Regions from separate parts of the Halomonas sp. 72 genome, predicted to be linked through region 1. Evidence: predicted binding sites of a transcription regulator. Region 1 holds the regulator's gene; each other region holds the start of a gene.
The links. Region 1 encodes LexA, which represses DNA repair genes until DNA is damaged. Its sites were predicted from a motif close to TACTGTNTANNTANACAGTA; they were not measured.
Positions count from the first base shown of each region.

Region 1 (10,729 bases):
ACCATCCGGTATCGCTGGCCGCGACAGGCAGGGCGAGAAATAAACTGCCTCGGCGCGTCGTGGTTTTGGTGGCATCCAGGCCCGGATGCGGCACAACGCTATTTTGATTAACGATACAGGGCGGTTGAGGGTGGCGGGCTTCGCAGCGCAGTCCCAAGTGGTCCATAACGATCATGTCGCCATTAACGGGTGCTAAAGGTGCGCTGATGCCCAAGGAGTCTGCAATCGCTTGGTGGGCCTGCTGGTGGCGCGCTTCGCCGTGCACGGGGATCAAATATTTGGGCCTGATCCACTGGTAGAATGTGATGAGTTCTTCTTGCGCAGGGTGGCCTGTGGCGTGCAGCTCTGGATGATTAACCTCATCAAAGATCGTGACCCCAAGTTGGACCAAGCGTTTTTTGAGCTGCTCAATGGGGCGTTCATTGCCGGGGATAGCTTTGGCAGAGAAAATGACGTTATCGCTAGGCTCAAGGTCAATAAACGGGTGGCGCCCTTGGGCGAGTCGTTGCAGTGCTGCACGAGGCTCACCCTGGCTACCGGTGGCGATAATCACCACTTCATCGGGGGGCAAATAGCCCAAATCATGAGGGGGTACAAGCGCTGGGAAGTCATCCATGTAGCCAAGTCCGCGTGCAATGCTCACCATGCGCTCCATGGATCGCCCCATCAAACTGACCCGACGGCCGCATTGATGAGCCGCCCGGCCAATGGCCAGTACGCGTGCCAGGTTGCTTGCAAAACAGGAGACCACGACGCGGCCCTTGCATTCCTTCAGGCTTTTAGCCAGCGCTTTAGCCACATCGCCTTCACTGCTGGAGTGGCCAGGCAGAGGGGCATTGGTTGAATCACCTACTACTAAATCAATCGGGGCAAGCGCTCGAAAGTGCGCCGCGTTAATGGGCGTGCCAATCAGCGGCTCTGGGTCCAGCTTCCAATCCCCTGTGTGCATTATGCGGTAATCGCCCATCACGATGACCAGCGCGCAGCTTTCAGGGATCGAATGAGTAACCGGCAAATAGCGCACCGAAAAGGGCGCCGTTTCCATTGCTTCGCCCGGCTCGATAATCTTAATCGCGGCGCTACTTAGCTGGTGTTCAGCGAATTTTGCACGTAAGAGACCTGCCGCAAGTGGGGTGGCATAGATAGGGCAGTTCCACTTGGGCCATAACCAGGCAACCGCGCCAATGTGATCTTCATGCCCATGCGTTATAAATAACGCTTGGGGCGTTATGTTCAGTGCCTCGGCGGTGCCCAGGTTAGGTACTTGAAGGGGCGAGTTAGGCAAATCCTGGCGAATCATCATGCCGCAGTCGACCGCGATCCAGTGATCGTCGTATCCATACAGCGTTAGATTCATGCCGATTTCACCACACCCACCCAGCGGCAGTAGGCGCAGAGGTGGGCGGCGGCGAGGACGAAGTTGAACGCGTGGTGGATGCATCGGTTATGAAAAGCCTAAAAAGTAATGCCTTAACTATACGGGAAGGCAGGGGCGGCTAACAATGACCCCCGACATTAGATAACGGTGCTTCGTTAATAGGGTTCCGGTACACTAGGCAGCCGTTATTTACGGCGTCGCTATTTAGCCGCTGTTTGCGGCGCCGTTGCACTATGCCAATAGACGATGCCAATAGTGGTTTGTCATTTGTATTTCGTAGGTCGTCAAGAGTACTTCACATGTCTCATTATTACCGTTTAGTCGTTTCCTGCCCCGATCAGGTGGGTATTGTTGCCCGTGTGTCTGGATTTATTGCTCAACAAGGCGGCTCTATCACCGAGGCCAGTCAGCATTCTGACTTGCAAACGGGCCGCTTTTTTATGCGTTATGAGATATTGGCCGATTCGCTTGGCATGTCCGTTGAAACATTACGCAGCGCCTTTGAGCCAATTGCTCAAGAGTTTTCCATGCAGTGGGCGCTAATGGATACTCAAAAGCGTCGGCGCGTCATCCTCATGGTCTCCCGTGAGTCTCACTGCCTGGTGGATTTACTTTACCGTTGGCAGGCAGGTGAGCTGGATTGTGATATCGCCGGTGTGATTTCTAATCACGAAGACATGCGCTCAATCGCTGAGTGGTACGGTATTCCTTATCACCATGTGCCGGTGGACCCGAATAATAAGGAAGAGTCGTTTACTCAGGTGCAGGAGCTTATTGATAACGCGCGAGCGGACTGTATTGTATTGGCGCGCTATATGCAGATTCTGCCCCCGTCGTTGTGTGAGCGCTATGCTGGGCAGGTGATTAATATTCACCACAGCTTCTTGCCTTCATTTGCCGGCGCCAAGCCTTACCATCAGGCTTATGAGCGCGGCGTAAAGCTAATTGGCGCGACGTGCCACTACGTGACGGAGGAGTTGGATGCCGGGCCGATTATTGAGCAGGACATTCATCGTGTGAGCCATTGCCATACGCCAACTGACCTGGTTCGCTTTGGGCGCGATGTAGAAAAAGCCGTATTGGCGCGAGGCCTGCGCTGGCATATGGAGGACCGCGTTTTGATCCACGGCAATAAGACCGTTGTCTTTAGCTAAGCGTTTTAAAAACTGTTTAAGCTGAACCAGTAACAAAACAAGGGGGTGGTCATGAAAATGGCCACCCCCTTGATGCTTTTAAAATCCGATTTTACGCAAACGGCTTATTAGCCTAGCGCTTGGCCATTACCGCCACGGATGACGCCTACACCTACGCCTTCAATATCCAGGGATTGGGTTCGCAGGTCGATTTCAATCGGTGCAAAATCAGCGTTTTCCGCAATCAGCATGACCTGATGCCCTTGGCGTTGAAAGCGTTTTACGGTGACTTCATCTTCCAGCCGCGCAACGACGATTTGCCCGTCACGTACACGATCAGTGCGGTGCACCGCCAGTAAATCGCCTTCCAGGATGCCCACATCCTTCATGGATAAACCGCGTACTCGCAGGAGGTAGTCGGCTTTAGGGGTGAAATATTCCGCGGGTAGCGGGCAGTAACGGTCAATATGCTCCGCTGCAAGGATCGGGCTGCCAGCGGCCACTTCACCAATAACTGGCAAGCCCATCGGCGGAAGATCATTGCTGTTGGCTGCAACGGTGGCGGGTAATTCGCTAACGTCCTGAGCTTCCTGGTTGGGGAGGCGAATCCCCCGCGACGTATTGCGAATAATCCGGATAACGCCTTTACGCTCAAGAGCACGTAAATGCTCTTCAGCGGCATTGGGGGATTTAAAGCCCAAGGCCTTGGCAATTTCGGCGCGGGTGGGAGGGTAGCCGAATTCACCCATGGTTTTTACTATAAAATCAAAAACATGTTGCTGACGTGCTGTGAGTGGCCGCGACATACCAAACTCCATAAACAATAAAAGACAGTCGGTATCTGTCTGCTTGATCAGTATGTGTTTAAGTATACAGTATGTTGCTCTATCCAGTACATGGTTAAAAAAGCAGCTTGTTAAAACACTGTCTGTGAGCGGTAAGACGTTTGAATTAACGCTAATGTGCAGGGTAGCCAATTAAAAAAATCGGTGAATAAGGGTGATTGAGCCTGATTAAGATATGACTTACTATTCTGGCATGTTTTAAACACTCGTTTCTCCGGAGGCCATAATGGCACAATCTGACACGGTGTCACGCATTCTGGATACCGCTGAGGTGCTGTTTGCAGAGCGTGGCTTTGCTGAAACGTCACTGCGTAACATTACCAGTAAAGCGCGAGTAAACCTGGCGGCTGTTAATTATCATTTTGGTTCCAAGAAAGCCCTTATCCAAGCCGTATTCTCGCGCTATCTAGACCCGTTTACTCAGCGTTTTCATGGTGCGCTCGATGAGCTTGAAGCCCACTACGCCGATCGTGCCATCCCCCTGGAAGAGCTGCTTGAAACAATGGCCACCACGGTGCTGGCAGTGCCTGCTGAACGGGATAGTTTGAAAGTCTTCATGCGCTTATTGGGATTAGCCTATAGCCAAGCGCAGGGGCATTTACGGCGCCATATTCAAGAGCAATATGGGGATGTGTTTACCCGCTTTACCGGGCTTGTGCGTAAGGCGACCCCTGATTTACCCGATGCCGAGCGTTTTTGGCGGCTGCACTTTATGTTGGGTACGGTCATTTTCACCTTGTCGGGGCTGGATGCGCTACGTGATATCGCCTCCAAGGATTATCAGGAGCAGGTGACTGTGCGTGATTTAGTGCGACGCTTGCGCCCTGTGGTCGTTGCCGCCATGAATGCTCCACTGCCGCAAGAGGTTGAAGGAGCGCAGCATGCGAACGCCCCTGTTAGCTGAGTTGCCACCTAAAAAAGGCGGCTGGATCGAAATTGATACCGGCGCACAAATCCTGCGCTGGTGGCAGGGTCAAACACCAGACTTTGAGTGCGCTATCTCTACTGGAGGCGCTGGCGTTGGCCAGCAAGAAGGAAGTGGCCAAACGCCGCATGGCTGGCACTATGTTCGCGCGGCAATTGGCCATGAACAGCCGGTCAATGCGGTATTTAGAGGCAGGCGTTTTACCGGTGAAATTTTCTCAAGTGACTTGGCCGACGCTCATCCGACACGTGACTGGATTTTGACGCGTATTTTATGGCTGTGTGGGTTAGAGCGAGGATTTAACCGTGCAGGCACGGTTGACTCTCAGCGCCGCTATATTTATGTACACGGAACGCCGCCCGATCAACCGATGGGCAAACCTGCTTCACATGGCTGTGTTCGTATGCGCAACGAGGACCTGCTTTATATCTTTGAGCGCGCCGTGCCTGGAACGCCTGTTTGGCTACATGGCAGCCATCTGTAATGGCCTTACGCAGAGGCTTTTTTGACTCTGTGCGTTGATCGTCTAAAATCATCGGCCCTTTTGTTGGATCCCTGCTAATGACTCAACCTATTGGCCCGGTCATGCTCGACCTGGAAGGGCCTGAATTATCCAATGCTGAAAAGCGCTTGCTGCTTGAACCTGCTGTCGGTGGCGTGATTTTGTTTGCCCGTAATGTGGAAGACGCCTACCAGGTGCGCAAGCTGTGTAGCGATATAAGGCGCATACGGGGCGATCTTTTATTGGCGGTTGACCAAGAGGGTGGCCGCGTACAGCGTATCAAAAAAGGGCTTACCCGCTTACCGGCCATGGCCCGGATTGGTGAGCGTTATGCTCAAGACCCTGAAGAAGGCCGCTCTCTCGCCATGGACGCAGGTTGGTTGCTTGGCATGGAAATGGCCGCCTGTGGGCTGGATTTAAGCTTTGCACCAGTGCTTGATGTGGATAGCGGGATTTCTAGCGTCATCGGCGACCGTAGTTTCAGTGGTGACCCTGAGCACGTTGCTCAATTAGGCGCCGCTTTTGTTGAGGGCTTACATCAGGCGGGCATGGGCGCTGTGGGTAAACACTTCCCTGGTCACGGCGGCGTAGCCGCGGATTCCCATGTCGCACTGCCCATTGATGAGCGTTCAATGGAGGCAATTAAACAGCGCGACCTTGTCCCCTTTGAACAGCTAGCCCCCCAGCTTGATGGCATCATGCCCGCGCATGTCATTTATCGAGCATTTGATACACGCCCGGCGGGCTTTTCGCCCAGTTGGTTGGGGATGCTGCGTGAATCGCTGGGCTTTAAAGGCTGTATTTTTTCAGATGATTTAAGTATGGCAGGTGCTCACGAAGCGGGCTCGCCACGCGAGCGTGCCGCTGCTGCACTCGCCGCTGGCTGCGATATGTTGCTGGTGTGTAACGACCGTGCCGCTGCGCTTGAGGTCGTTGAAGCCAGCCAGGGCATCGCCAATAAGCGCCCTGCGAAACTCCGCTATGGCCGTGCACGACCTGATTTGGATGCGCTGAGCGCGCTGGGGCGTTGGCGACGTACGCATGCCAGGCTAGAAGCGCTGGCGGACTTCCCTAACCCCACCTGAATTTTCTTTTCGCAATATTGCTACATTTTTGGGAGTTACCCCATGTCCAAATTGGATAAAGAAGCGCTTGAGTCATTGGACTCAATGCGCCAGCTAATGGAAACAGCAGACTGCTTGATCTTTCAGGAAGAAGTCGAGCGGGCGCTGGATCGCATGGCGGAGGCCATTACTGAAGACCTGGGGGACAAACTGCCGGTTTTTTATTGTGTGATGAACGGTGGCTTGATTACGACCGGGCATCTGCTGACCCGATTGGGGTTTCCGCTGGAAGTGGACTATTTGCATGCCACGCGTTATCGCAACGAGCTGCGCGGTGGCGAGCTTTTCTGGCGTGTGTCGCCTGAAATTCCCATGGCCGGGCGCCACGTCGTCATCGTGGATGACATTTTGGATGAAGGATCGACGCTCGCCGCAATTCTTGCTTACTGTAAAGAAGCTCAGGCAGCCAGCGTTACGACTGCCGTCCTGGTGGATAAGCAACATAACCGCAAAGCGGTGCCGGGCTTGAAAGCTGATTACTGCAGCCTGGAGGTCGCGGACCGCTATGTGTTCGGTTTTGGTATGGACTACAAAGGCTACTGGCGTAACGCCCCAGGTATCTTCGCCCCCAAAGGCATGTAATTTTTAGCGTTGTACATTTAGTGCTGGTTTAGCGGGGGGAGAAGCGCCTCGCTAAGCCTGTCTCGGCAATCATTCGTGTCGAAATTTCTTCTACTGAAAAGCGCGTCGCATCAATAAACGGAATATGCATAATGCGGTAAAGCGCTTCGGCCTGTTCGACTTCCTGCAGACACTGATCCATTGAGCTATAGCGACTGTTCGGCCGACGCTCATTGCGTATGGCGGATAACCTGCGAGCATCAATAGTTAACCCAAACAACTTGCGCTGGTGCGGTGCTAACACCTTGGGCAGCTTGAGCGTGCCGTCTTCGTCAAGGTCGTCCTCGGTAAGTGGGTAGTTAGCCGCTCGAATGCCAAACTGAAGCGCCAAATAAAGCGACGTGGGTGTTTTGCCACAGCGCGATACGCCCACTAAAATAATATCGGCTTTGTCGTATTGATGCGTACGGGCGCCATCGTCGTTATCGAGTGCGAAGTGTACCGAATGAATCCGGTCCATATAGACGTCGTCACTGCCAATCGAGTGAGTTCTTCCCACGCTGTAAGAAGAGTGGGTGCCTAATTCCTGCTCCAAGGGTTTCAAAAAGGTAGAAAAGATATCCACCTTGAAGCCCGGCGCTTGGCGAATTACATCGCGTATCTGCTGGTCAACGATGGTATCGATAATGATCGGTTGTTGCCCATCTTGAGCGGCAGTGGATTCAATAATCCGGGCAAGCGCTTCCGCTTTATCAAGCGTATCGATATAAGGCTTGGTCAGCATGTTGATCTCAATATCGCTGAATTGAGCCAACAGGCTGCGACCCAGGCTCTCGGCCGTAATACCGGTACCATCGGAAATAAAGAAAGCTGTCCGCTTCATAATCACGCCCGTCAATTAAATAATAGATACGCTATTGTGTGCCGAGCGTTCGCTAAGCACAACGCCCCAGGCGACTACATAAACTGCCCGTATACGCCTTATGTTGTAAAAATCCTCCACTCCCTTCGCTATTAGACCAATGGCGAATAGGGTGGCACGGTGATAGGGTGACACGATCAATGATTGGCGATCTAAAAGATTGCATCAACGTCTTAAAGCGAGGGGGTTGCGTGGAAGAGTACATTCTGTGGTTCGATCAGTTAGGTATGGCCGACGTCGAACGCGTGGGTGGTAAAAACGCCTCGCTGGGCGAGATGATTTCCAATCTGTCAGGTGCCGGGGTAACCGTACCGGGTGGATTTGCCACTACGGCTCACGCATATCGTGAATTTCTCTCTCATGAAGGGCTTAACGAGCGCATTAACAGCACGCTATCGCGCCTGGACGTTGATGATGTTAAAGCACTGGCCGAAGCGGGTACTAATATTCGCCAATGGGTTATTGATACGCCGCTGCCGCCCGCTTTTGAAAGTGCGCTGCGTCAGGCCTATGAGCAACTGCAGGAGCAGCACCCTCAGCTGAAAGTAGCGGTGCGCAGCTCGGCAACCGCGGAAGACCTGCCGGATGCCTCTTTTGCGGGCCAGCAGGAAACTTTCCTGAATATCGAAGGTTTCGATAACATCAAACGCGCTGTACACGAGGTGTTTGCCTCGCTGTTTAATGATCGCGCAATTTCTTACCGCGTTCACCGTGGCTACGCCCACGAAAACGTCGCGCTGTCAGCGGGTGTTCAAAAAATGGTGCGCTCTGAGACGGGTGCCTCTGGGGTCATGTTTACCCTGGATACCGAATCAGGCTACCGCGATGCTGTCTTTGTGACGGCCTCGTGGGGGCTGGGCGAAACGGTTGTGCAAGGTGCTGTCAACCCTGATGAGTTTTATGTTCATAAGGGCACGTTAGCCGCTGGCCGCCCGGCGGTTTTACGGCGTAACCTGGGTTCCAAGCTCATCAAGATGGTTTACGGCCAGGAAACCAGCGCCGGTAAATCCGTCGACACCGTTGATGTGCCGCTTAATCAGCGTAATCGTTTCTGTATTAGCGACCAGCAGGTGATGGATCTTGCCCGTCAGGCGGTGACGATTGAGCAGCACTACGAGCGCCCCATGGATATTGAGTGGGCGCTTGATGGTGACGACGGTAAGCTTTATATCGTGCAGGCACGCCCTGAAACGGTGGTCTCGCAGCAGGAAGGCGGCAAGTTAGAGCGTTTCCAGCTGCGCGAGAAGGGCCGTACCCTGATTACCGGCCGGGCGATTGGTCAGCGCATTGGCCGCGGCACGGTCAAAGTGGTCATGAGTCCGGAAGATATGGATAAGGTTCTTGACGGTGACATTCTGGTGACCGACATGACGGATCCAGACTGGGAGCCCATTATGAAGCGGGCTTCAGCCATTGTTACCAACCGTGGTGGGCGTACCTGCCATGCGGCGATTATTGCTCGTGAGCTGGGCATTCCGGCGGTGGTTGGGTGTGGTGACGCTACACAGCAGCTCAGAGAAGGCACCGATGTCACCGTTTCCTGTGCCGAAGGTGACACCGGCCACGTTTATGATGGCCTGCTGGATTTTGACTGCAAGGTTTCAAGCGTCGATGCCATGCCTGAAATCCCATTCAAGATTATGATGAACGTGGGCAACCCTGATCGCGCATTTGGATTTGCCAGCCTGCCTAACGCAGGCGTAGGGCTTGCCCGGCTTGAGTTCATCATCAATCGCATGATTGGCGTTCACCCTAAGGCACTGCTGGATTACGCAACGCTGCCAGCTGACTTGCAGCAGGTGATTGACCTTCGTACCGCGGGCTATACCGACCCGGTAACTTTCTACGTGGACAAGCTGGTGGAAGGTATTTCCACGTTGGCGGCGGCCTTTTACCCTCAGCGGGTTATCGTGCGTTTGTCTGACTTCAAGTCCAACGAGTACGAAAACCTGATTGGCGGTAAGCTTTACGAGCCGGGCGAAGAGAATCCCATGTTGGGCTTCCGTGGGGCTTCGCGGTATATCTCGGACGCTTTCCGGCCCTGCTTCGAGCTTGAGTGTCGCGCCTTAAAATACGTACGCGACGAGATGGGGCTTGATAACGTCGAAATCATGGTGCCCTTTGTACGCACCACCGATGAAGCCAAGCAGGTGGTTGATCTGTTGGCAGAAAACGGCTTGAAGCGCGGCGATGCAAGCGGGCTGAAAGTGATCATGATGTGCGAGTTACCTGCTAATGCATTGTTGGCTGAAGAATTTCTTGAACACTTCGACGGCTTCTCAATCGGCTCTAACGATCTTACGCAGTTAACGCTGGGGCTGGACCGTGACTCAGGCATCGTGGCGCATCTGTTTGATGAGCGTAATGCGGCGGTGAAAAAGTTGTTGGCAATGGCTATTCAGGCTTGTAAAGCCCAAGGCAAATATGTGGGTATTTGTGGGCAAGGGCCCTCAGATCATCCTGAATTGGCTAAGTGGTTGATGGAACAGGGGATTGATTCAGTATCCCTCAACCCTGATGCAGTACTTGAGACGTGGTTTATGTTGGCAGGCGAGACAATCACCTAACGTCGACCTGTAAACCGCTATTTTGCGCCCGGCCATTGTGCCGGGCGCATGCGTTTTATAGGCTACTCTGTTGTGTGGTTACTTACTTGATATTTCCCAGGATGCGAGAGGGCAGTGTAATGTCCCCAAAAAGGATTAAATTAGCACTATCAGGATTGCTGTTAGTGCCGGTCTATAGCTTTGGGTTTAGCTATGAAACCCCCTCTATAACGCCAGAAGTTGGGTCGGGGTATGAGGAAAAACCCGGCTGGGAGGCGGAGTCGTTTGCAGTTGCGGCGGCTAACCCGTTGGCAACGGATGCAGGCTATCAAGTGTTGGCAAATGGTGGTAATGCCATTGACGCTGCTATCGCTGTGCAAATGGTATTAACACTGGTCGAGCCTCAGTCCAGCGGCATTGGCGGTGGTGCTTTTTTAATGTTCTATGATGGCTCAAACGTTCAGGCTTACGACGGCCGAGAGACAGCGCCTGGTGCGGTGACAGGGGAACTGTTCATGGAAAATGGCGAGCCGCTGCCCTTTGCAGATGCGGTAGCCAGTGGACTTTCTGTTGGTGTGCCAGGCACGGTGCGAATGTTGGAACAAGCACATAAAGAGCACGGCCAGTTGGCTTGGGAGGCGCTTTTTGAACCCGCTATTACGCTTGCCGAGGAAGGGTTTGCCGTTAGTCAACGGCTGCACACCAGCCTTGCCAATGATGAAGCGTTACGTAGTGACCCGCTCGCCGAGAGCTTCTATTACCAGCCTAACGGCGAGCCGCTAGCGGTTGGCGA
Region 1 is NZ_JBQSYY010000014.1:31,733-42,461, reverse strand. It holds gene ACT3T6_RS12760 (ribonuclease J) at 1-1,357, opposite strand, end outside; gene purU (formyltetrahydrofolate deformylase) at 1,678-2,532, shown strand; gene lexA (transcriptional repressor LexA) at 2,640-3,317, opposite strand; gene ACT3T6_RS12745 (TetR/AcrR family transcriptional regulator) at 3,583-4,260, shown strand; gene ACT3T6_RS12740 (L,D-transpeptidase) at 4,238-4,765, shown strand; gene nagZ (beta-N-acetylhexosaminidase) at 4,843-5,868, shown strand; gene ACT3T6_RS12730 (hypoxanthine-guanine phosphoribosyltransferase) at 5,911-6,489, shown strand; gene ppsR (posphoenolpyruvate synthetase regulatory kinase/phosphorylase PpsR) at 6,518-7,351, opposite strand; gene ppsA (phosphoenolpyruvate synthase) at 7,582-9,957, shown strand; gene ggt (gamma-glutamyltransferase) at 10,077-10,729, shown strand, end outside.

Region 2 (10,729 bases), on a different contig from region 1:
CTCACGGCTACGCCGGTGGGCCTGGTCCTGCTCCAGCCGTGCAATGCGCGTGGTGGTTTCAAAAAACTGCTGCTGGTGGCGCTCCAGTACCTCAGCCAGCTCATCGTGCTGCTCACGAGCTTGCTCCAGGCGGGTTTCGCACTGGCGTACGCCAAACACATCTTTTTCAACTGAGATTTCCAGCTCACGAACCCGGCTCTCCTGCTGCGACTGCTCTACTCGCAAGGTGCGCCCGCGTAGCAGTGCCAGCTCGCCTTTAAGCCGGTACTCCTGCTGCTTTAACTCCTGATAGCGTTTGGCCGCCTCGGCCTGGCGCTTTAAGCGCTCAAGCTGTTTATCCAGCTCCTCGCGAATATCGTCCAAACGCTCAAGGTTTTCCTGGGTGCGCCGCATACGATTTTCGGTTTCGCGGCGGCGCTCCTTGTATTTAGAAATGCCCGCAGCTTCTTCAAGCGTTGAGCGCAAATCATCGGGGCGAGCTTCAATCAATCGCGAGATCATGCCCTGGCCGATAATCGCGTAGGAGCGCGGGCCAAGCCCGGTGCCCATAAACAGGTCGGCGATATCCCGTCGACGGCACTTTTGGCCATTGAAGAAGTAGTTGGACTGGCCGTCGCGGGTCACTAACCGTTTGACCACGATTTCCGCGTATTGGGCATACACGCCACCCATGGTGCCGTCGCGATTGTCGAACTTGAGCTCAATAGACGCCTGGCCCACCGGCTTGCGCCCAGTCGAGCCATTAAAGATAACGTCGGCCATGGACTCGCCACGCAGGGTTTTAGCGGAGGACTCGCCCATCACCCAGCGCACGGCGTCGATAATATTGGACTTGCCACAGCCATTGGGGCCGACAATCGCGGTCATATTACCGTCGAAGGGCACCGTGACCGGATCGACAAACGACTTGAATCCAACAAGGCGGATAGAGGTTAAGCGCATGCCAATCCTACAAAAAATTATTTATAAACATGAGACGTATTCAAAATACATGATTCATAACGACTTCGGCAGCGGTGATTGGCTCAAGGCTCATCAGCCGCCGCTGTTTCGGATGTATCGGCCAAGCGTTCCTGGGCCGCGCGGATACCTTCGCGTAGCGAGTCGGCCGTGTTCGGATCGTTGACCGTTGCCAGCGCGCGCCGCCAGCGCTCCATTGCGCCCTCGTAATCACCGTTATCAAACGCGTGAATGCCTAACAGACCGAGCACCGTTGGTTGGCGTGGGTCCTGAGCCAGCGTTTCATTCACCAAACGCTGCACATCCGGGGTCAGCTCACGTCCTGCCATAAAGAAGCGAATTTGCGCAAGCTGGGCGAGCAGTGCAGGGAGCCGGCCTTCCAGCGCGATGAGCCGTTCCAGCGCATCGATGGCGTTATCTTCCTGGCCGGTATCGCGATACAGCGGAAACAGCGAGGCCCACACGTTGGCATTGCCCGGCTGAAGCGCGGCCTGCTCTTCCATACGACGAATATACGTGTCTGGAGTAGCGCCGGGGTCGTTGAGTAATTCCTGCTGAACGCCATACAGGGCAAGATCACCCTCGGCCCCTTCTTCCAGGTACCAAAAAAGACTGATGGCCACCACGCTCAAGGCAATCAATGGCACAGCTAAACGCCCGGCAAGGGGCGATTGTAGCGGTCGTACGGCCAGCGTGGCAGTATCTTCCAGAAGGCTACGCTCAAGTTCCAGCGTTCCTTCTTCAAACTGCGCGGCACTAACATCGCCACGCGCATGAGCCGCCTCTAACGAGACAAGCCGACGCTGAAAAATGGCCACGTTCTGCTCGGCCGAAGTGTCGTTGGCTTCATATGCGCGTTGCTGGTCATAAAGCGCATGCGCCTTACGCAGCGGGGAAAGTAGCAAGACAATCGCTGGCAACATGACAATCGCCATGGCGACCCATAAAAGCGTCATGAGGATCTCCTGCGCTGAATCAGCGCATCCAGCCGAGCGCGCTCTTCAGCACTTAGCGCCTTGGCAGACGCATGGCGCCGTGCGCGTACAATCAGCAGCACGATCAAAACACCCCCGACGCCTAACCCAATGGGCAGCCCCCACAGAAGATAGGTGCGGCTCTCCAGGCGCGGATTATAGAGAACATAGTCGCCAAAGCGCTCTACCATGTGATTGACCACTTCGCTATCGGAGCGCCCATCCTGCAGCATTTGATACACCCGTTCCCGCATATCGGCGGAGATAGGCGAGTTCGAATCATTGATGGCCTGGTTTTCACACAGCGGGCAGCGCATGGACGCGGTTAATGCGTGATAACGCTGCGCCAGCACCGGGTCGTCAAACTCACGCAGCTCGATTCCCTCCGCCACGACGCTTGTCGACAACAGCAGGAAGAGCACGGCCAGGGTACGTATTAACGCCATTTGGCTACCTCCGGCAAAATACGCTCGGCCACATCCTGAGGAGAGATATCGCCTTTATGGTGATAGCGAATAATTCCGCCGGCATCGACCAGAAACGTTTCAGGCGCGCCATAAACGCCAAGGTCAAAGCCCAGGCTGCCGTCAGGGTCAAAGATATTCACTTCAAACGGGTCGCCAAACTCGTTTAAAAAGTGCATTCCTTTTTCGCGGGTATCGCGATAGTTCACCCCGACCATACGAACACCCTGGTCGGCCAATGCCAAAAGCTGGGGCATTTCCTGCTTGCAGGCCGGGCACCATTCGCCCCACACATTAACCAGTGAGACTTCCCCCTTGAGCAGCGTTTGATCAACCAGGGTGCCTTCATCACGCAGCGTGGTGGCCTCAAATGTCGGGAACTCACGTGCCATCAGCGCCGAGTCCCGGGCTGACGGGTCATGCTGCAAACGCTGATATAAAAACAGCGCCACCAGAAGAAAACCCAGCGGTAGCAGTAACAGCCATAGTCGACGGCTCATAGCGCGGCTTCCTGCGTTTTGGGCGAGCGGGCCACGTCGGCACGGTCGGCCGTTCTGGTTCGGCGATAGCGCTTATCCACTATTGCCAGTATGCCGCCTAACGCCATCAACAAACCGCCCAACCAAAGCCAGCGTACAAAAGGCTTATATTGAATGCGCATGGCCCAACTGCCATCCTCCAAATCTTCACCCATGGCAACGTAAAGATCCCGAAACAGGCCGGGGCGTAGCGCGACCTGGCTCATGGGCATACCCGTTGCCAGATAAAAGCGCTTCTCAGGGCGCATAATAAAACCACGCCCTGATTCGATATTGCGCACCTGAATGACGGCCGTATCGGCCATAAAGTTGGCGCCTCGGCGGCTTTTAAGCTCCGTCAACGTGAACTGATAGCCCGCGACGTCAAGCTCGGTGCCCGGCGCCATACGCACCGTGCGCTCAGTGGCATAGTTGGACACCACGGCCACACCAATAATCGTCACTGCAATTCCCACATGCCCGAGCACCATGCCCCAATACGCTAGGGAAAGCTTGCGCAAACCCGCCAGGCGGCTAGCGCCGTGGCGGGTTTTATCCCACATGTCCCTCCCAATCGGCAGCACGATCCACAGCGCAGCCACAATACCCAATGAGGCCCACAGGTTCCATTCACCGGTGTATATCAGCGGCAACACCATACCCAGCACCAGCGCAGCGACGCCAGCAAGCCACAATTTACGGCGCAGTTCACTGGCTGGCATGCTCTTCCAGCGAGCGACCGGACCAAGCCCCATAAAGAGACACATCACAACCGTCAGCGGTACAAAAAGCGCATTAAAGTACGGCGGGCCCACGCTGATTTTACCCAGGTTGAGCGAGTCTAAAATCAGCGGGTAGAGCGTACCCAGCAAAATCGTCACGGTCATGATGACCAATAGAATATTGTTGATAAGCAGCAGCGAATCTCGTGATAGCCAGTTGAAGCTCGCATGATGGCTCACGCGGGGCGCGCGCAGCGCAAATATCAGTAGAGAAAGCGTCACGGTGATCGTCAGCAGCACCAGAATAAACAAGCCGCGTGAGGGGTCATTGGCAAACGCGTGCACCGAGGTAAGTACACCAGAACGCACCAGAAAGGTACCCAGCAGCGATAGCGAAAAGGTAAAAATGGCCAGCAGTACGGTCCAGCTTTTAAACGAGCCGCGCTTTTCGGTGACGGCCAGCGAATGGATCAGCGCGGTGCCGGTTAGCCAGGGCAGTAGCGAGGCATTTTCCACCGGGTCCCAGAACCACCAGCCTCCCCAGCCGAGTTCGTAGTAGGCCCACCAGCTGCCCAATGCAATACCTACCGTCAAAAAGGCCCAGGCAATATTGGTCCAGGGGCGCGCCCAGCGCGTCCAGGCCGCATCCAACCGCCCCCCCAGCAGCGCGGCAATGGCGAAGGCAAACACGACGGAAAACCCGACATAGCCCATGTAGAGCATCGGCGGGTGAACAATCAAGCCAATATCCTGAAGCAGCGGATTAAGGTCCGCGCCATCGTGAGGCACGTTGGGCAAAAGCCGCTCGAAGGGATTGGACGTCAGCAGGATAAACAGTAAGAATCCCACGCTAATCAAGCCCATCACACCCTGTACCCGCGCTACCATGTCGCGAGGCAGGCCGCCTGAGAAGCGCGAAGCGGCATACCCCCAGCCCGCCAGCATCAGGCTCCACAACAGCACCGACCCTTCATGGTTGCCCCACACCGCACTGAGCTTGTAGTACCAGGGCAACAGCGAGTTGGAGTTGTTGGCGACGTTCGCCACACTGAAGTCATCCAGCGCGTAGCTGGCGGTTAGGCACACATAAGCCGCTGCGATAAACAGAAACTGCCCCGTGGCCATGGGATGACCATATGCCATCCAAAGCGGCCTGCGCGTGGCCGCCCCGGCTAATGGCATTACGCCCTGCAATACTGCCATTAGCAGGGCAATAATTAACGCGAAGTGCCCAAGCTCAGGGATCAGTTTTACCAACATCGGCACTCCAGCATGACACGGACTCTAGGGTATAGGACATTGGCTCAACCTATTCACGCTTGGCTGCTTCAACCGGTTGGTCCTGATAATCAGCAGGCGAGTAACCTGCCTCTTCTAACGCTTGCGACACTTCGGGCGGCATGTAGTTTTCATCGTGGCGAGCAAGCACCTTGTCAGCGATAAACCGCCCGTCTGTAGACAGTTTGCCTACCACTACCACGCCCTGCCCTTCGCGAAACAGATCCGGCAGGATGCCGTTATAGGCCACCGCAAGCTCGTCCACGTAGTCGGTTACCAGGAACTCGACGTTCAGGCTTTGCGGGTCACGGACAACCGAGCCCTCCTTTACCATACCGCCTGCACGGATTGTCCGCTCGATGGGCGCGTCACCCTGGGCAATCTGCACCGGACTGTAGAACAGGTTGATATTAGCGCGCAGGGCATAGAGCGTGAGGCCTACCGCCACGGCGGCTAGCGCCAGCGCGCCGAGAATGATCACCAGCTTCTGGCGACGTTTAGGTGTCATCAGCATGTCTCGTTTGATGGGGTGGATGACGGTCACCACGCCGGGCACGGCGTTTTACAGCACTGGCCAGTTGGCGGCGCTCAAAACGAGCATGAATGATGCAGGCAACCATCAAAAGTGCCGTGACGCCCCAGGCCGCCCACACGTAAGGGCCGTGTCCGCCCATGGCCAAGAACGCGCCAAACGATGTAAATGCCATTACCGCGCCTCCCTGATCAAATCCCTGACCCAACGCTTATCAATTTCCCGACGCAGGATTTCATTCCGCGTACGCATCAGTGTAAGAGCGATAAAAAACCAGTAGAAGCCCAGCACCATGATCAGTAACGGCAGCCACATTTCCGTGGGCATGAGGGGCCGCGACGTCAACGTAAAGGTCGCCGACTGGTGGAGCGTAAACCACCAGTCCACCGAGTACTTGATAATCGGAATATTGATGACCCCAACCATGGCCAGTACCGAAGCCGCTTTTGCCCCCCCCTCACGACGGGTAAAAGCGCTGCGCAGGGCGATCACCCCCAGAAACAGGAACAACAGAATCAGCATGGAGGTCAGTCGGGCATCCCACATCCACCAGGTACCCCAGGTGGGCACACCCCACACCGCTCCGGAAAAAAGCGCCACAAACGTCATCACCGCCCCAAACGGCGCCATAACTGTCGCGGCCATATCCGCCACCTTGATCTTCCATACCATGAAGACCAGGCTCGCCGCCGCCATCGAAACAAACACCGACTGGGCAAGAAAGGCGGCGGGCACGTGGACATAAATGATCCTGAAGCTATCGCCCTGCCCCTGATTCACCTCGGTGGGTGCAAAGGCTAACCCCCATACCGTGCCGGTCGCAATGAGTACCAGGGAGACTGCCCAGCACCAGGGCTGCACCTTTGCACTCATTGCATAAAACCATTTGGGCGAGCCCCATTTATGAATAAAGGTCCACATGACGTGTTCTGTCCTCAACCGTTGATACTGATGCGTAGCGAGGCGGCAATCGCCCAGGGAGCCAACAGTAGCGACGCAGCCAGCAGGGCCCCGAGCATGGCCAGGTGCGCCGCAACGCCTTCACCGATGACAGCAGCCTGCACCGCCCCGACCCCAAAAATAAGCACCGGTATATACAGCGGCAGTATAAGCAGCGACAGCAGTACGCCGCCCCGCGCGATACCAACGGTTAGCGCCGCACCAATCGCGCCAAGCAGGCTCAAGCTGGCGCTGCCCAGCAAAAGCGAAAGCGCAAGCACCGCGTAGCTGCCCGGAGGCAGGGCCAGCGTCACACCCAGAAGCGGCGCAACCAGCGCCAGCGGCAGCCCGGTCAACAACCAGTGGGCAAGTACCTTGGCCAGGCTAAGCGCGGCTAGCGGCTGAGGCGCGAGCAGCATCTGCTCAAGGCTGCCGTCGTCATAATCGGTGCGAAACAGGCTATCCAGCGACAAAAGCGCCGCCAGAAGCGCCGCTACCCACAAAAGACCTGGCGCGATCAGCGCAAGTACGGCGCGGTCGGGTGAAATGCCGATTGGGAACAGCGTTATCACCAGCGCGAAGAAGACCAGCGGATTGAACAGTTCGCCGCGGCGTCTGAACATCAGTGTTACATCACGCTTGAGGGTGGCGGTAAAGGCGATCCACAGCCCGCCCGGCACCGGCGTTTCAAGTAGTGTAGTGGTCGCCTTCTGCCCCTGCGTCATTGTTTATCCCAGTTGAATACAGCGAGCGGCGGGCGAAGCATTCAGCGCATGGTGAGTGGTTACCAGAATGCTCCCCCCAGCTTGAGCGTGAGCTGAAAGCTGCGCTTCAAGCGCGGCTACGCCTTGGTGGTCAATGGCGGAAAACGGCTCGTCAAGCACCCAGAGCGGACGGCGCGTCAGCGTTAACCGGGCCAGCGCCACACGGCGCTGCTGACCCGCCGACAGCTGGCCGACCAATACGTCCTCAAAACCGCCAAGCCCTACTTGCTCCAAAGCGCTCAGGCGCTGCGATTCATTACCCCGCTCGCCGCTTAGCGCCTGGTACCAGGCCAGGTTTTCAAGCGGTGAAAGCCCAGCCTTGATGCCTGGCGAATGCCCCAGATACAGCAGGTTGGCCAGATAATGTTCACGCACCTTGCGAAGTGGCGCGCCGTTCCAGAAAAGCTCGCCTTGGTAATCACTCAGTTGACCTGCCAGCAGCTTTAACAGCGTGGTCTTGCCGCTGCCATTGGGGCCTTCAATTCGAACGATGTCACCGCTGCGAATCGTGAGATCGAGCCCTTCAAATAGCCAGCGCCCATCACGCTCGCAGGCTAGTTGTCGTGCTTGCAGGCACAGGCTCAAAGGTATCTCCCAACAGGTTGATAGTTAGCCAAAACTCTACACGGAAAGCCACGTTATCTCCAGCCAATCGCAGCGGCCGTGAGAATGCACCAAGCGTGCCGACGGGACCAGCATCTTGAATAGCAAAAGGCACTGGATAAAAACAGCACTACCACTGTATGCAAAAACAGCTGTATACTAAAACACTGTATGAAAAGACATGCCAACAACCTGCTGGCTTGCCACTACTAAACGCCTAGGGAAAGGGCGCTGCATTGGAGAATTTCCTATGAATATATCGATGTCAGCACCAACTCACGCCGGTTCTACCGTATTGAGCAGCGCGTCCTGCGCACCTAAAGGCATTCAATCGGCACGCGCCTTTAAAACAGCACCACGCAGAACGCGGCACAATACCTACGCCCTCAAAATACGCGGCAACCGAATGCGTGATTGCAACTTGTTTGATGGAGATGTCATTATTATTCGGCGTTTTCAATGCGATACCCACGAAGAAACCGCCGTCGCTCACATCAATCAGCAACCTGTTGCGTTGAAGCAGCTCTCGATCAGTCGCTTTGGCGTACATTTATGGCCTGCCGATACCCAAGCGCCGGATCTCTTTTTGCACAATTGCGATATTCAAGTGTTAGGAATGGTAATGGGTGTGGCGCAGGATAGTGCCAACGACCTTGCTGCCAATTCTTATGGCCTTATGGAGCACTGATTGCGTTATCAAGTTCCTGATTTAGCTGCCTCGCAGTGGCATACCGCCGAGATAGAGGTCGAAAAAAGCCAGTTTCTGGCGTGGCTATGCCATGCGCCAGATGTGGCCGCTTTTAGTGCACTTCTTGAAGCGGCAAGAGCTGCTCACCCCAATGCCAGCCATCACTGTACGGCTTATATTGCTGGGCCGCCTGGGGAGCAAACACTGATTGGTTTTTCCGATGATGGCGAGCCTGGCGGCACGGCCGGTCGGCCAATGTACCAGGTACTTCAAGGCAGCCAAATGGGTGAAATCGGCGGTGTCGTGACGCGCTACTTCGGCGGCACCAAGCTAGGCACCGGCGGGCTGGCACGGGCTTACGCTCAAGCCATCAGCCATGCGTTGGAAACCTTACCGACGCGTGAAGTGATTGAGCGAGACGCCTACACGCTACGCCTTACCTTTGCCAGCGAGGCGATCGCCCGCGCCTGGTGCGACGAAAAGGCCATCCCCATTGAACACGTCAACTACGATGGCGAAGGTGTTCAGCTCACCATTGGCTGGCCCCGCGACCAGACGTTCGACCTTTCCCCCTTGGAAAATCGCCTAAAGTGCACGCTGGACGTTACCCCGGTAAACGCACCCGCCCCCTAAACCAAAAACGGCTTACGGTGTAAACCGTAAGCCGTGCATGGGGCACTTCTGCTTCCCCGTCAATCCTGTCTATTTATCCCAAATATTTAATCATTACCCCGGCAGCCACGGCAGAACCAATTACTCCTGCCACGTTTGGACCCATCGCATGCATCAACAAGAAGTTATGCGGATTGGATTCCAGACCGACCTTATTAGCTACACGCGCCGCCATAGGCACAGCGGATACCCCGGCAGCACCTATCAGCGGATTAATCGGCATACGGCTCATTAGGTTCATCAGCTTGGCCATTAACACGCCGGCGGCGGTACCAATTCCGAAGGCCACGATACCCAGCCCCAGAATCCCGAGGGTTTCCACCGTCAAGAAGCTTTCCGCCATCAGCTTTGAACCAACAGAAAGCCCTAGAACGATCGTCACGATGTTGATCAGCGCGTTCTGGGCGGTATCCGAAAGCCGCTCTACCACGCCGCATTCGCGCATCAAATTACCAAAGCAGAACATCCCCAGAAGCGGTGCTGCGTCGGGTAGAAACAGCGCGACCAGGATCAACAGCATGAGAGGAAAGATCACTTTTTCCAGCCTGGAGACGGGGCGCAGCTGCGTCATTTTTATCTGACGCTCTTTTTCAGTGGTTAACAGCCGCATAATAGGTGGCTGGATTAACGGCACCAGCGCCATGTACGCGTAGGCCGCCACCGCGATAGCACCCAATAGCTCTGGAGCAAGCACGCTGGACACATAGATAGACGTTGGCCCATCGGCGCCGCCGATAATCCCGATCGCTGCCGCCTGGTTCAGCGAGAAGTCCATGATGCCCATGGAGGTCAGCACAACGGCACCAAACAGCGTGGCGAAAATACCAAACTGGGCCGCAGCACCTAGAAACAGCGTACGAGGGTTGGCAAGCAGCGGGCCAAAGTCAGTCATGGCACCCACGCCCATAAAGATCAACAGCGGTGCGATACCCGATGCAATGGCCACTGAATAGAAGTTATACAGCATGCCATTGCTGTAACCGACGCTTGTCGCAATATCCTTAGCGGCACGCAGCTGCTCTGGCGCTACCTCACCATGGGCAACTACTTTGAGCGTTTCACGCCACGCATCAATACCTGCCAAAGGATCCAGCATTACGCCCAGCGCGGCACCAACCTGCTGAAGCACGGCAGGCTTGCCAACCTCAATGGCCTGGTCCAGCGCTGAAATCGCAAGGCCAGCTTCGGGAATATTGGCAAGAATCCCCCCAAAACCAATCGGCACCAACAACAGCGGCTCAAATTTCTTATGGATCGCCAAATAGAGCAGCAGCAGCCCGACCCCGATCATGACCACCTGGCCAAGCTCAAGGTTATAAAGCCCCGAGCCCTCCCATAACGTGACTAGCTTATCCATTCCCGAGGCCCTTAAAGCTCAATCAGTACGTCGCCAACAGCTACGCTGTCGCCTTCACTAACATTGACTTTCGATACCGTGCCGGCACTGCTGGCGCGAATTTCGGTTTCCATTTTCATAGCTTCAAGAATGATGACCACTTCCCCATCCGCTACCTGGTCGCCAGGGCGCACATTCACCTTGAAGATATTGCCAGCAAGCGGTGCTTCTATGGCTTCACCACGGCTGGCCGCCGGGGCGGGGCTCGCCGCAGGCGCA
Region 2 is NZ_JBQSYY010000002.1:285,780-296,508, reverse strand. It holds gene smc (chromosome segregation protein SMC) at 1-942, opposite strand, end outside; gene ccmI (c-type cytochrome biogenesis protein CcmI) at 1,026-1,916, opposite strand; gene ACT3T6_RS03290 (cytochrome c-type biogenesis protein) at 1,913-2,380, opposite strand; gene ACT3T6_RS03285 (DsbE family thiol:disulfide interchange protein) at 2,371-2,898, opposite strand; gene ACT3T6_RS03280 (heme lyase CcmF/NrfE family subunit) at 2,895-4,898, opposite strand; gene ccmE (cytochrome c maturation protein CcmE) at 4,948-5,424, opposite strand; gene ccmD (heme exporter protein CcmD) at 5,414-5,623, opposite strand; gene ACT3T6_RS03265 (heme ABC transporter permease) at 5,623-6,369, opposite strand; gene ccmB (heme exporter protein CcmB) at 6,384-7,112, opposite strand; gene ccmA (cytochrome c biogenesis heme-transporting ATPase CcmA) at 7,116-7,736, opposite strand; gene ACT3T6_RS03250 (LexA family protein) at 8,005-8,442, shown strand; gene ACT3T6_RS03245 (IMPACT family protein) at 8,443-9,075, shown strand; gene ACT3T6_RS03240 (sodium ion-translocating decarboxylase subunit beta) at 9,149-10,471, opposite strand; gene oadA (sodium-extruding oxaloacetate decarboxylase subunit alpha) at 10,483-10,729, opposite strand, start outside.
Region 2: the regulator LexA is predicted to act here: its motif matches at 7,889-7,908, upstream of ACT3T6_RS03250 (LexA family protein).

Region 3 (10,729 bases), on a different contig from region 1:
CCACTGATAAACCAAATATGATTTGTGGGCCAGTACAAATTTGCTGGCACAAATTTGCCCGTTATTTTGATGTTGAACTGCGTGAAATTCCGCTGGAAGGCGATCGCTTGATTATGAGCCCAGAGGAAGTTATCAAACGCGTTGATGAAAATACGATTGGCGTCATACCAACGCTGGGCGTTACCTTTACTTGCCAATACGAGCCAGTAAAAGCTGTCAGCGATGCGCTGGATCAATTGCAACAAGAAACCGGCCTGGATATTCCTATGCACGTTGACGGTGCCAGTGGGGGCTTCTTGGCTCCGTTCTGCGCGCCAGATCTAGTGTGGGACTTCCAACTCCCGAGAGTAAAGTCCATTAACACGTCTGGCCACAAATTTGGGCTTGCACCTTTGGGAGCTGGCTGGGTGGTCTGGCGTGAAGCAATAGACTTGCCCGAAGAGCTCATTTTTAACGTTAACTATCTCGGCGGTGATATGCCGACATTCGCGCTCAATTTTTCGCGCCCCGGCGGGCAAATCATTGCGCAGTACTACAACTTCCTGCGACTTGGCCGTGAAGGTTACGCCAAAATCCATAATGCCTGTTACGCTACCGCGCAGCATATTGCAGATGAGATTAGTAAACTAGGCCCCTTCGAAATCCTCTTTGATGGGAACAGCAATGAAGGTATTCCTGCGTTGGCATGGAAGCTGAAAGAGGGAGCAAATATTGGCGGTTATACGCTCTATGACCTGGCCGACAAATTACGCTCGCGCGGCTGGCAAGTCCCTGCTTATTCTATGCCAGCTCACCGTGAAGACTTGGTTATCCAGCGTATCCTTGTTCGTCATGGGGTGAGCTACGATCTAGGCTGCTTGTTAATTGAAGATATGAAGCGAGCACTTCAGCATTTTGAAGATCATCCCGTGGTTAATCCACTATCAGAAGATGAAGCCAGCGGCTTTAATCATTCCTGATTTGAGACTCTTTGGTTGTTAGGGCGGCTAGACATCGCCGCTCTAATTAGCGAATAAAAGAATGACGGATTAATAATTCGTTTCTTCGGGGAATAAATATGGATAATACACAATCGACAGCCGCGCCAAAGCAGCTTTCGTTATTGGGTTTCTTCGCGATAACGGCTTCAATGGTAATGGCGGTATATGAATATCCTACCTTTGCAACATCGGGTTTCTCGTTGGTCTTCTTTCTTATTCTTGGTGGGGTTCTGTGGTTTATTCCGGTAGGGCTTTGCGCGGCAGAAATGGCGACGGTTAAAGGCTGGGAAGAGGGCGGGGTTTTTACGTGGGTATCCAAAACGCTAGGTGAACGATGGGGATTTGCGGCAATCTCCTTTGGCTATTTGCAAATTGCTGTCGGCTTTATTCCTATGCTTTACTTCGTGCTAGGCGCACTCTCTTATATTCTTAATTGGCCTGCACTGAATAGCGACCCGATAGTCAAAACGATTGCGGCGTTGATTATATTGTGGGGATTAGCGTTAACTCAGTTTGGCGGTACCAAGAATACGGCGCGGATTGCAAAGCTAGGCTTTTTTGCAGGTATTCTACTGCCCGCTTTTATCTTAATTGGGCTTGCAGTTTTGTATCTTCGCTCAGGTGCGCCGGTCGCTATTGAAATGAGTGCACAGACGTTTTTCCCCACCTTTGGTAGTATGAGTACCTTGGTAGTGTTTGTCGCTTTTATACTGAGTTATATGGGGGTTGAAGCGTCGGCGACTCATGTCAATGAGATGAAAAACCCTGGTCGTGACTATCCTCTCGCCATGTTATTTCTTATGGTTTCTGCCATTCTCTTAAGTTCTCTCGGTGGGTTGACGATTGCATCTGTTATTCCTCACGAGCAAATCAACTTATCTGCGGGCGTGATGCAAACGTTCAGTGTGTTGATTAACCACTTTGGCAGCCATTTTGAATGGGCTATTCGGATTATTGCTGCGCTGCTATTGCTGGGCGTGCTGGCTGAAATAGCCGCATGGATTGTTGGACCATCACGCGGCATGTTGGTAACCGCGCAGCAGGGTATATTGCCGGCGCGTTTTGCTAAAGTAAACAAGAACGGCGTGCCGGTGGCGTTGGTTATTTCTCAGCTAACCATTACAACTATCGCATTGATTATTCTGACGAATACGGGGGGAGGAAATAATATGTCCTTCCTGATTGCACTAGCGCTAACCGTCGTTATCTATCTGTGCAGCTACTTTATGCTATTTCTGGCTTACATTACCCTTGTTCGAAAACAGCCTGAAAATCAACGTACCTTCAATATCCCTGGCGGTAACAAAATAAAAATTACCGTTGCAGTAGTGGGGTTACTTACTTCTTTAGTTGCTTTTGTCGTCTCCTTCTTCCCTCCCACGGGGTTGCCAGGAAAAGAGTCTAACGAAGTGTATACCGGTTTGCTGATCGGCTGTTTCCTTGTAGTGCTATCGATTCCGTTTATTATTTATGGAGTGCATAATAAAAGCGCTGCGCCAAAAAACCTTAAACTACACCATATCAAGCCCCATACCGCGCCCGAAGGTCACTACTTTATTCATCCCAAAGCCCGCAGTACGCATCACATCACTGTTGATGGAGAAAAGCTGCATTGATGAACCATGGGAGGATGTTTAGAAAGGTCGTCATTAGATTTTAAGCAGAGCTATGACGAATAGCGAAAAACAGTAGTATTAATCACTTAGGCATTTGCTTGGCACTTTCAGTAAGCTGAGAGTATGTCAGGCAAATGCCTTTTTCATGGGCTTTAATAAAAAAGCTCGCCCTGAGCGTTGGGCGGGCGAAAGTCTCGGGTATTCAGCCCTTGCTCGGTACGAGATTGAAAGTTCCACTGGCGGCTGGCGCGATTAAAGCGTTGTGCAATCATATCGGCAAAAATACCTTCGCCGCGAAAGCGCTTACCGAACTGAGCGTCGTAGGCCTTGCCGCCCCGGCATTGGCGAATCAGGCTCATTACCTTGGCCGCACGCTCGGGGTAATGGGCTTCCAGCCAGGCTTCAAAAAGAGGAGCGACTTCATGGGGTAAGCGCAGCAGCATCCAGGACGCCGTTCGTGCGCCAGCACGGCTGGCGGCCTCAAGAATCCGCTCTATTTCATGATCCGTTAATCCGGGGATGACCGGAGAAACAAGCGTTCCGACGGGAATGCCAGCAGTATTCAGCTCACGGATAACTTTTAAACGCGCTTGAGGAGAGGCCGCACGAGGTTCCAGCGTGCGTTTCATATTGGCGTCTAGGCTGGTCAGGCTAATAAATACGCGCACCAGGCGGTGTTCGGCCATCTCAGCCAGCAGATCCATATCCCGTAACACTAACGTGCTTTTGGTCACAATAGTGACTGGATGGCGGCAAGCCAATAATAGCTCAAGCAACTGGCGCGTTAAGTGGCGCTTGGCTTCTAGTGGCTGGTAACAATCGGTATTACCAGAGAGATTGATTGGTCGGCAGACGTATCCAGGCTTGCAAAACTCCTCACTTAATTGCTCCACCAGGCCATTTTTGGCAATCAGCCTGGTTTCAAAATCAAGCCCCGGGGACAGATCCCAATAGGCATGAGAAGGGCGGGCATAGCAGTAAACACAGCCATGTTCGCAACCTCGGTAAGGGTTCAATGAGCGATCAAAAGGCAAGTCTGGCGACCGGTTCCAGGAAAGCGCACTCTTACTGGTTTCTTCGCGTACTTCAGTTGCCCGTGTGGGGGAAGTCTCTTCGCGCCACCATCCGTCGTCTTCTGCCACGCTATGGGTTGGGGCAAAGCGGTTGTGCGGGTCATAGGTTGCCCCGCGGCCTTTGTGCACGGGAGGCCGTATTGGTGATTTGCCGAGAGACGCCATACGCCTGCCTCTTTCTATATTTGTGTATATATATACAGTATATGCGTTGTGACCAAGCGTGCAAGCGTTACTCAGGAGAAACCCGCAATGAACAGTTTTACGGATCGGCTACTGATTGCGATTCATGTTTATTAGAAATAATTGACTTACCTTCATTAGCAGTCATGAAAATGACATTTTTAGGCGCTACGATTTGTTGGATATCAAATTAGCTAAATTTATTTTAGGGATGAAAATGAAGAACTTTACGCGCAACGCACTCACGTTGGCACTGGCATCGGTCATGGCTACGCCGGTATTAGCGCAGGAAAATACAGCTAAGAACGTTATTTTGATGATCACCGACGGTACCGGTATCGAGACGTTCCGTGCGGCAAGTTACTTCCGTCACGGCGCGCTGGGCCATGAAGTTTATGATGAGTTTGACACACAGCTTTTCATGGCAACGCATCCGTTAAACACCTCTACCACGCCCACCAAGAGTGATGACGGTACGGTTACGTTTGAACCAGCCGAGCTCTGGAACGACGAGGCGGTAGATACCGTTTACGAAGGTAGCCTGGGTAACTACAAGGGCTACTTTGCCGGTTACGACTACGCTCGGGCTGATTACACCGACAGCGCGGCAGCGGCAACGGCGCTGGCTTCAGGCCATAAGTCCTATAACAGCGCCATCAACTGGTCCAACGATGATGAGCCGCTTAAGCATATTGGCGAATACACTGTTGATAGCGGCCGCGCTCTGGGTGTTGTCTCATCGGTGCAGGTCTCCCACGCGACGCCTGCCGGTTTCATGGCCCATAACGTAAGCCGCAACGACTATAGAGCCATTGGCCGCGAAATTGTCGATTCTGGCCTTGCCACTGTCGCCATCGGTACCGGGCACCCCTATTACGATGCAGCCGGCGAGCATGTCGATAACCCCGGTGAGAGCGATTTCCGCTTTATCGGTGGCGAAGAGACCTACCAGCGCTTGGTAGGCGGCGAAACGGATTACGCCTTTATCGAAAGCAAGGACGATTTTGAAGCTCTGGCTGCTGGTGAGTTGGATCTTCCCAAGGACAAAGTACTGGGCCTGGTGCAGAACATTCAGACGCTGCAATACAGCCGCCCCGGCGTAACCGGCGGTAATCTACTGGATACGTCACCAAGCCTTGCCACACTGACGGGAGGCGCTTTGAACGTGCTCAATGCCAGTGAAAACGGCAACGAAAATGGCTTTTTCCTGATGGTTGAGGGTGGCGCTGTGGATTGGGCTGCTCACGCTAACAACCTGCCGCGTATTATCGAAGAGCAAATCGACTTCAACGAAGCTGTGGAAGCGGCCGTTGAGTGGGTAGAAAACAACAGTTCCTGGGACGATACCTTGATCATTGTAACGACTGATCACGGTAACGGTTTGCTTCAAGGTCCTGACTCTGATGTGAATGCCTATAGCCCGATCGTTAATCAGGGTGCTGGCGCGCTACCCTTGGTACGTTGGCATTCCGATACCCACACGCGTGAGCTGGTACCGTTGTATGCCCACGGCGCAGGCGCTGAGTTCTTCTTTGACATTGCTCAGGCAGAAGACGGTCTTTCCCGCTATGAAGTAGACGAAGACAGCCACTACTGGATCGACAACACCGACGTATTCCGCGCGGGCCTAAACGCTTTCGGTATCGAAGCTGAATAAATAGGCAAGTATAGCAAGTACAACAGAGCCGCCTTCGGGTGGCTCTGTTCCGTTGGTAACCACTGACTGATATCACTTCGCCAACGACCATCCACTCACTACCCCGAAAAGAGTCAGATATGAAGCTTCATAACACGCTTTCACTGCTGTTAATGACAACACTAGCCAGCACGTCAGCATTTGCACTTAATGCTGAGCGCGCGCCCACCGCCAGTGGTCACGCCTATGCTGAGCCTTATAAAGCCGTTCGCAAAGAGGGCGTTTTACATATTGAAGTACGTTTCGTGACGGACTACCCAGGTTACTCTGGTGAGATCATTTATGACGATATCCCGCTAGATCGAATTGACGGGAAGATCTACGCCGAGTTCGGCGACCAGTCGTTCTCGCTGCTGCGTGAAGATGGAGGTGTGGTCGCGCCAGACAGCTTGCGCCTGAGCTTTAACTACGAACCAGACAAGAACCCACGCGTAGGCACCTGGAAAGCCGATTTTGTCGCCCCCATGCACGACGTTAACGAAGTCATGCTGTTCATGCCTAATGTTGCGCCCATTGGTCCGATTGTCATTCGGGATCGTTAAACAACCGGTTCTACATCCGTCCGTTATACAGAGTGTAGCCGTACTGCTTCATTGCCTTGGTAAGAAATTACCAAGGCAATGTTGTATCGGGTACCAGGTTTTTGGGCCAAATTTGGCTTATGCTGGAGGTTTAAGTGTAAGGTAAGCCTATGAAACCTTTCTCCATTCTTTTGATTCGATTACTCGCTATTTACCTCGCCATTACGCCTTTGCTAAGCGTATCGCCGCTGCTGTTTAGCCCCGGCTACGATGCGGAGCTAGCCCAGTGGCTGCCATGGCTCGCAGCCACTGCTGTTATTCCTATCATCGCGGGTATCGTACTGTGGTTTTCTGCGGTAACGCTGGCCAATAAATTTTTTGGAGAAGAGCGTGCTGAGCCTGCTTTAACGATTGCCGAGGAGGGCCTGGTACGCGCAGGCAGCTTCTTGATCGGTGTGTATCTTTTCGTTCAGCATTTGAGCACAGCGATTGGCCAATGGGCATGGGGAGGCATAGTAGCCTATGGTTCGCTAGCAGCGGTGGTGCTCAGCATTGGCCTAATAGTTGGCGCTCGTTTTCTAGCCAAGCTGTATAGAAGGTTGAAGTATTTCGAGTAATTTTGGGAAGGGGCAGGCTAGTAACGCATAGCTTCCACGTAAGCGCTTGGGTTTACGCCTGATCCAAGAAGCCTATAAACGAGGATGTTGAATTGGTAACGAGTAATCAACCTGTCGCGCTGATGATCATCGATATGCAACGGGGTATGAGAGACCCTGCCGCTGGCGAGCGCAATAACCCTAATGCGGAGGAAAATATCCAGCGCCTGCTTACAAAGTGGCGTAGTACATGCTGGCCGGTGGTGCATGTACGGCATATCTCTCGGACCCCCGGCTCGCCGTTCTGGCCGGGACAGCCAGGCGCAGAGTTCCAGCCCGCACTAGTCCCGCAACCTAAAGAGCACGTAGTAGAAAAGAACATACCCTGTGCGTTTACCCACTCAGGCTTAGAGCGCTGGCTTCACGCTCGCGAGATCAAGCGGCTGGTTATCGTCGGTGTAAGTACCAGCAATTCGGTTGAAGCCACCGCTCGCACGGCCGGTAATCTTGGCTTTGATACCCACGTCGTCGCCGATGCCACGTTTACCTTTGCTAAGCAGGATTACGCAGGTACTTATCGCACGGCGGATGAAGTGCATGCTATGTCACTGGCGAATCTGGAAGGGGAGTATGCGGCTATTACGCAGGCGGCAGACATATTGGAGGCGTTGATTTCAATCCAGTAGCCTATGGGGGGCGTTGCAATGGCTGAACCTTCAGACAGTCTTTTCAAGCGCTTTTTTAGCGTCTTGGCGTTGTATCACACGCGTAAGTTCCTCTGACTTTTGTTGCCTTGACTTCAGCGGGCTTAACAAAACGGCATTTATAACGGCGTGCTTCCTCGGCTTCTCCAAAGGCACGAGTGTTCATTGCTATTTATCTTAAAAACACAACACGTCGTTTGGTAAGTCTCTTGAGATCTTATACTTTGGGTTAATATCCTAAAGTATTTTATTATTTTTTTCTTTTTTAATCATATATTTATTTCACTTCTTACGACGATTTTTTTGTCCTCTCATAGTGGGCTAATTGCCGGTTATACGAGCGTGTGTTATTAATATTTCGTGATATATCACGAGTGGGAGGCAGTCTGGATTGTACTGGGTTGATACGCACTTTGAACAGAACCTAACGCTTTAAAGAGATGTCGTTCGAGTTCGATACTTATTTAAAGAAAGCGGTACTCACTGCTTCAATAATCCGATACGGCGTCTCGCGCTACCAATAAAACCCCGATGCAAGTAATGGCTGATTCCAATACCCGGATGGGCAGTAGGAGTGCATGAAATAATGAAAATCACCTCAATTAAAACCTTTAGGCTTAAGGAGTTCGCTAACGTTCTCTGGGTGCATGTTGAAACGGATAGCGGCATCGTGGGCTTGGGCGAGACGTTCTATGGAGCGGGGGCCGTTGAGGCGCACATTCATGACACGCTGGCAGGCCGCTTGTTGGGTAAAAACCCCCTGCATATTGAGGCACTGCATAAGGAGATGGTATCGCTGCCCATGGCGCAGTCTTCTACAGGGGCTGAATATCGAGCCGCCTCGGCCATCGATATCGCGCTTTGGGATATCTTTGGCAAGGTGTGCGACTTGCCTGTACATCAAATGCTGGGCGGGCTGTGCTGGGACAAGATTCGCATCTATAACACATGCGCCGGTTATAAGTACGTTAGAACTAATGAAATCAAGCCGGTTTCCAACTGGAATCTGGATAAGCCGGAAGGTCCATACGAGGATCTTGAAGGTTTTATGAGACGCCCTGCACAGCTGGCGGAAAACCTGCTCGAATCGGGTATCACGGCCATGAAAATCTGGCCGTTTGATCCTGCCGCGGCCGAAACACGGGGCCAGTATATTACGGCTGCTCAGATGAAGCAGGCGGTCAAGCCCTTCGAAGAGATCCGTAAGGCGGTAGGCGATCAAATGGAGATCATGGTCGAATTCCACTCGCAGTGGAACCTGCCGACCGCCAAGAACATCGCCCGCGAGCTCGAGCAGTTCGCGCCCACCTGGTATGAAGACCCTATTCGCATGAACTCGCCCCAAGCGCTTGCCGAATTCGCAGCGTCGACCAGCGTGTGGACATGCGCCAGTGAAACGCTGGGTTCGCGCTGGCCCTACAAGGATATGCTGGACCGGGACGCCGCGCACGTGGTCATGGTGGATCTTTGCTGGACCGGCGGATTGACGGAAGGGCGCAAGATCGCGGCGCTGGCGGAAACTTGGCACCGCCCGTTTGCACCCCACGATTGCATCGGGCCGGTCGGCTTTGCAGCAGCGATACACATGTCGTTCAGCCAGCCCAATACGCTTATTCAGGAAAGCGTCCGAGCATTTTATAAAGGGTGGTACAACGAGCTTGTCACCCAGGTGCCCAAAATCGAAAATGGCTATGTCTACCCCATGGAGGGGCCAGGCCTAGGGGTCGAATTACTGCCCAGCGTTTTCGAAAGGCCGGATTTATCCGTACGTACGTCGACGGTATAAACGAGATCACGCGAAGGAGACGTCATGTCCATCAAGCTGTTTGATTTAACCGGAAAGACCGCGCTGATAACGGGCTCATCGCGCGGACTTGGGCTGGCCATTGCCGAAGGCATGGCCGCGGCCGGAGCCCGGATCATACTCAACGGTATGAACACCGAGCGTCTTGAAGCCAGCGCCGCAAGGATGCAGGGCGAAGGCTACGAGGTTAACGTCTCGGCCTTCGACGTTACCGATGAAACTGCGGTCTGTCAGGCCCTGGCGCAATTGGACCAGGGCGGTATCGAAATCGACATACTGGTCAATAACGCGGGGATTCAGTTTAGAAAGCCGATGCTTGAACTGGATACTCGCGATTGGCAGCGAGTAATCGATACCAACCTGACCTCGGCTTTCATCGTGAGCCGTGAAGTAGCCAAACGGATGGTAGAGAAAGGGGCAGGCAAGATCATCAATATCGGCTCTTTGACCAGCGACCTGGCCCGAGCGACCGTCACTCCTTATACGGTGGCTAAGGGCGGCATCAAGATGCTGACCAAATCGATGGCGGCGGAGTGGGGGCAGTACGGTATCCAGGCCAACGCTATCGGCCCGGGCTATATGCTGACCGATATGAACGAAGCCCTGACGAGCAATCCTGAGTTCGACAGCTGGGTTAAAGGGCGCACGCCGGCAGGGCGCTGGGGCCGACCAGACGAGCTGGCAGGCACGGCGATCTATCTCGCCTCGGCCGCCTCCAACTACGTCAACGGCCACATCGTTTATGTCGATGGCGGCATGATTTCCGTGCTGTAACACTCATCGAGTGGGGTAAGTGATGCTGACGATTAAAATACACAAGGCCCATGATCTTCGAGTCGAAGAGGAGCCTGATGCCACGCCTCCAGGGCAGCATGAAGTGACGGTCACGATCAGTAGGGGCGGCATTTGTGGCTCCGACCTGCACTATTACCACCAGGGTGGTTTCGGCCAAGTCAGGTTGCGCGAGCCGATGACGTTGGGTCACGAGGTGTCCGGCATGGTAAGCGCGGTCGGCGATGGCGTGACGGATCTTCGCGTTGATGACAAGGTGGCTATCAACCCTTCCATACCGTGCGAAAAATGCACTTATTGCCATCAGGGGCTTTTCAATCAGTGTGACGACATGCGGTTTTTTGGAAGCGCCATGCGCTTTCCGCATCAGCAGGGGCTGTTTCGTCAAACGATCACGATTGATCGTCAACAGCTCGTCGCACTGCCCGGCGATATCGACTTGACCCACGCCGCATGTGCCGAGCCCTTAGCCGTTTGCCTACATGCCGTGGGCCAGGCGGGTGCGCTCGAGGGCAAGCGCGTGCTGATTTCCGGATGCGGGCCCATCGGCTGTTTGACGGCCATGCTGGCCGCCCACGCCGGCGCGAAAGAAGTGATCGTGACCGATATGCACGAAGCACCCTTGAAAATTGCTCGGCAGATGGGGGCGATGCGCACCATTAACGTCGGCTCGTCGCCGGAAGAGCTTCAGTCGTTGGCGAAGGGAAAAGGGGCGCTGGACGTTATTATTGAGTGTTCGGGCAGCCCGCAAGCGCTGGGTGCTG
Region 3 is NZ_JBQSYY010000009.1:55,291-66,019, forward strand. It holds gene ACT3T6_RS10320 (glutamate decarboxylase) at 1-959, shown strand, start outside; gene gadC (glutamate:gamma-aminobutyrate antiporter) at 1,058-2,596, shown strand; gene ACT3T6_RS10330 (PA0069 family radical SAM protein) at 2,749-3,834, opposite strand; gene ACT3T6_RS10335 (alkaline phosphatase) at 4,070-5,509, shown strand; gene ACT3T6_RS10340 (hypothetical protein) at 5,629-6,090, shown strand; gene ACT3T6_RS10345 (hypothetical protein) at 6,240-6,686, shown strand; gene ACT3T6_RS10350 (cysteine hydrolase family protein) at 6,779-7,351, shown strand; gene ACT3T6_RS10355 (mandelate racemase/muconate lactonizing enzyme family protein) at 7,956-9,155, shown strand; gene ACT3T6_RS10360 (SDR family oxidoreductase) at 9,180-9,947, shown strand; gene ACT3T6_RS10365 (L-idonate 5-dehydrogenase) at 9,970-10,729, shown strand, end outside.
Region 3: the regulator LexA is predicted to act here: its motif matches at 3,855-3,874, upstream of ACT3T6_RS10330 (PA0069 family radical SAM protein).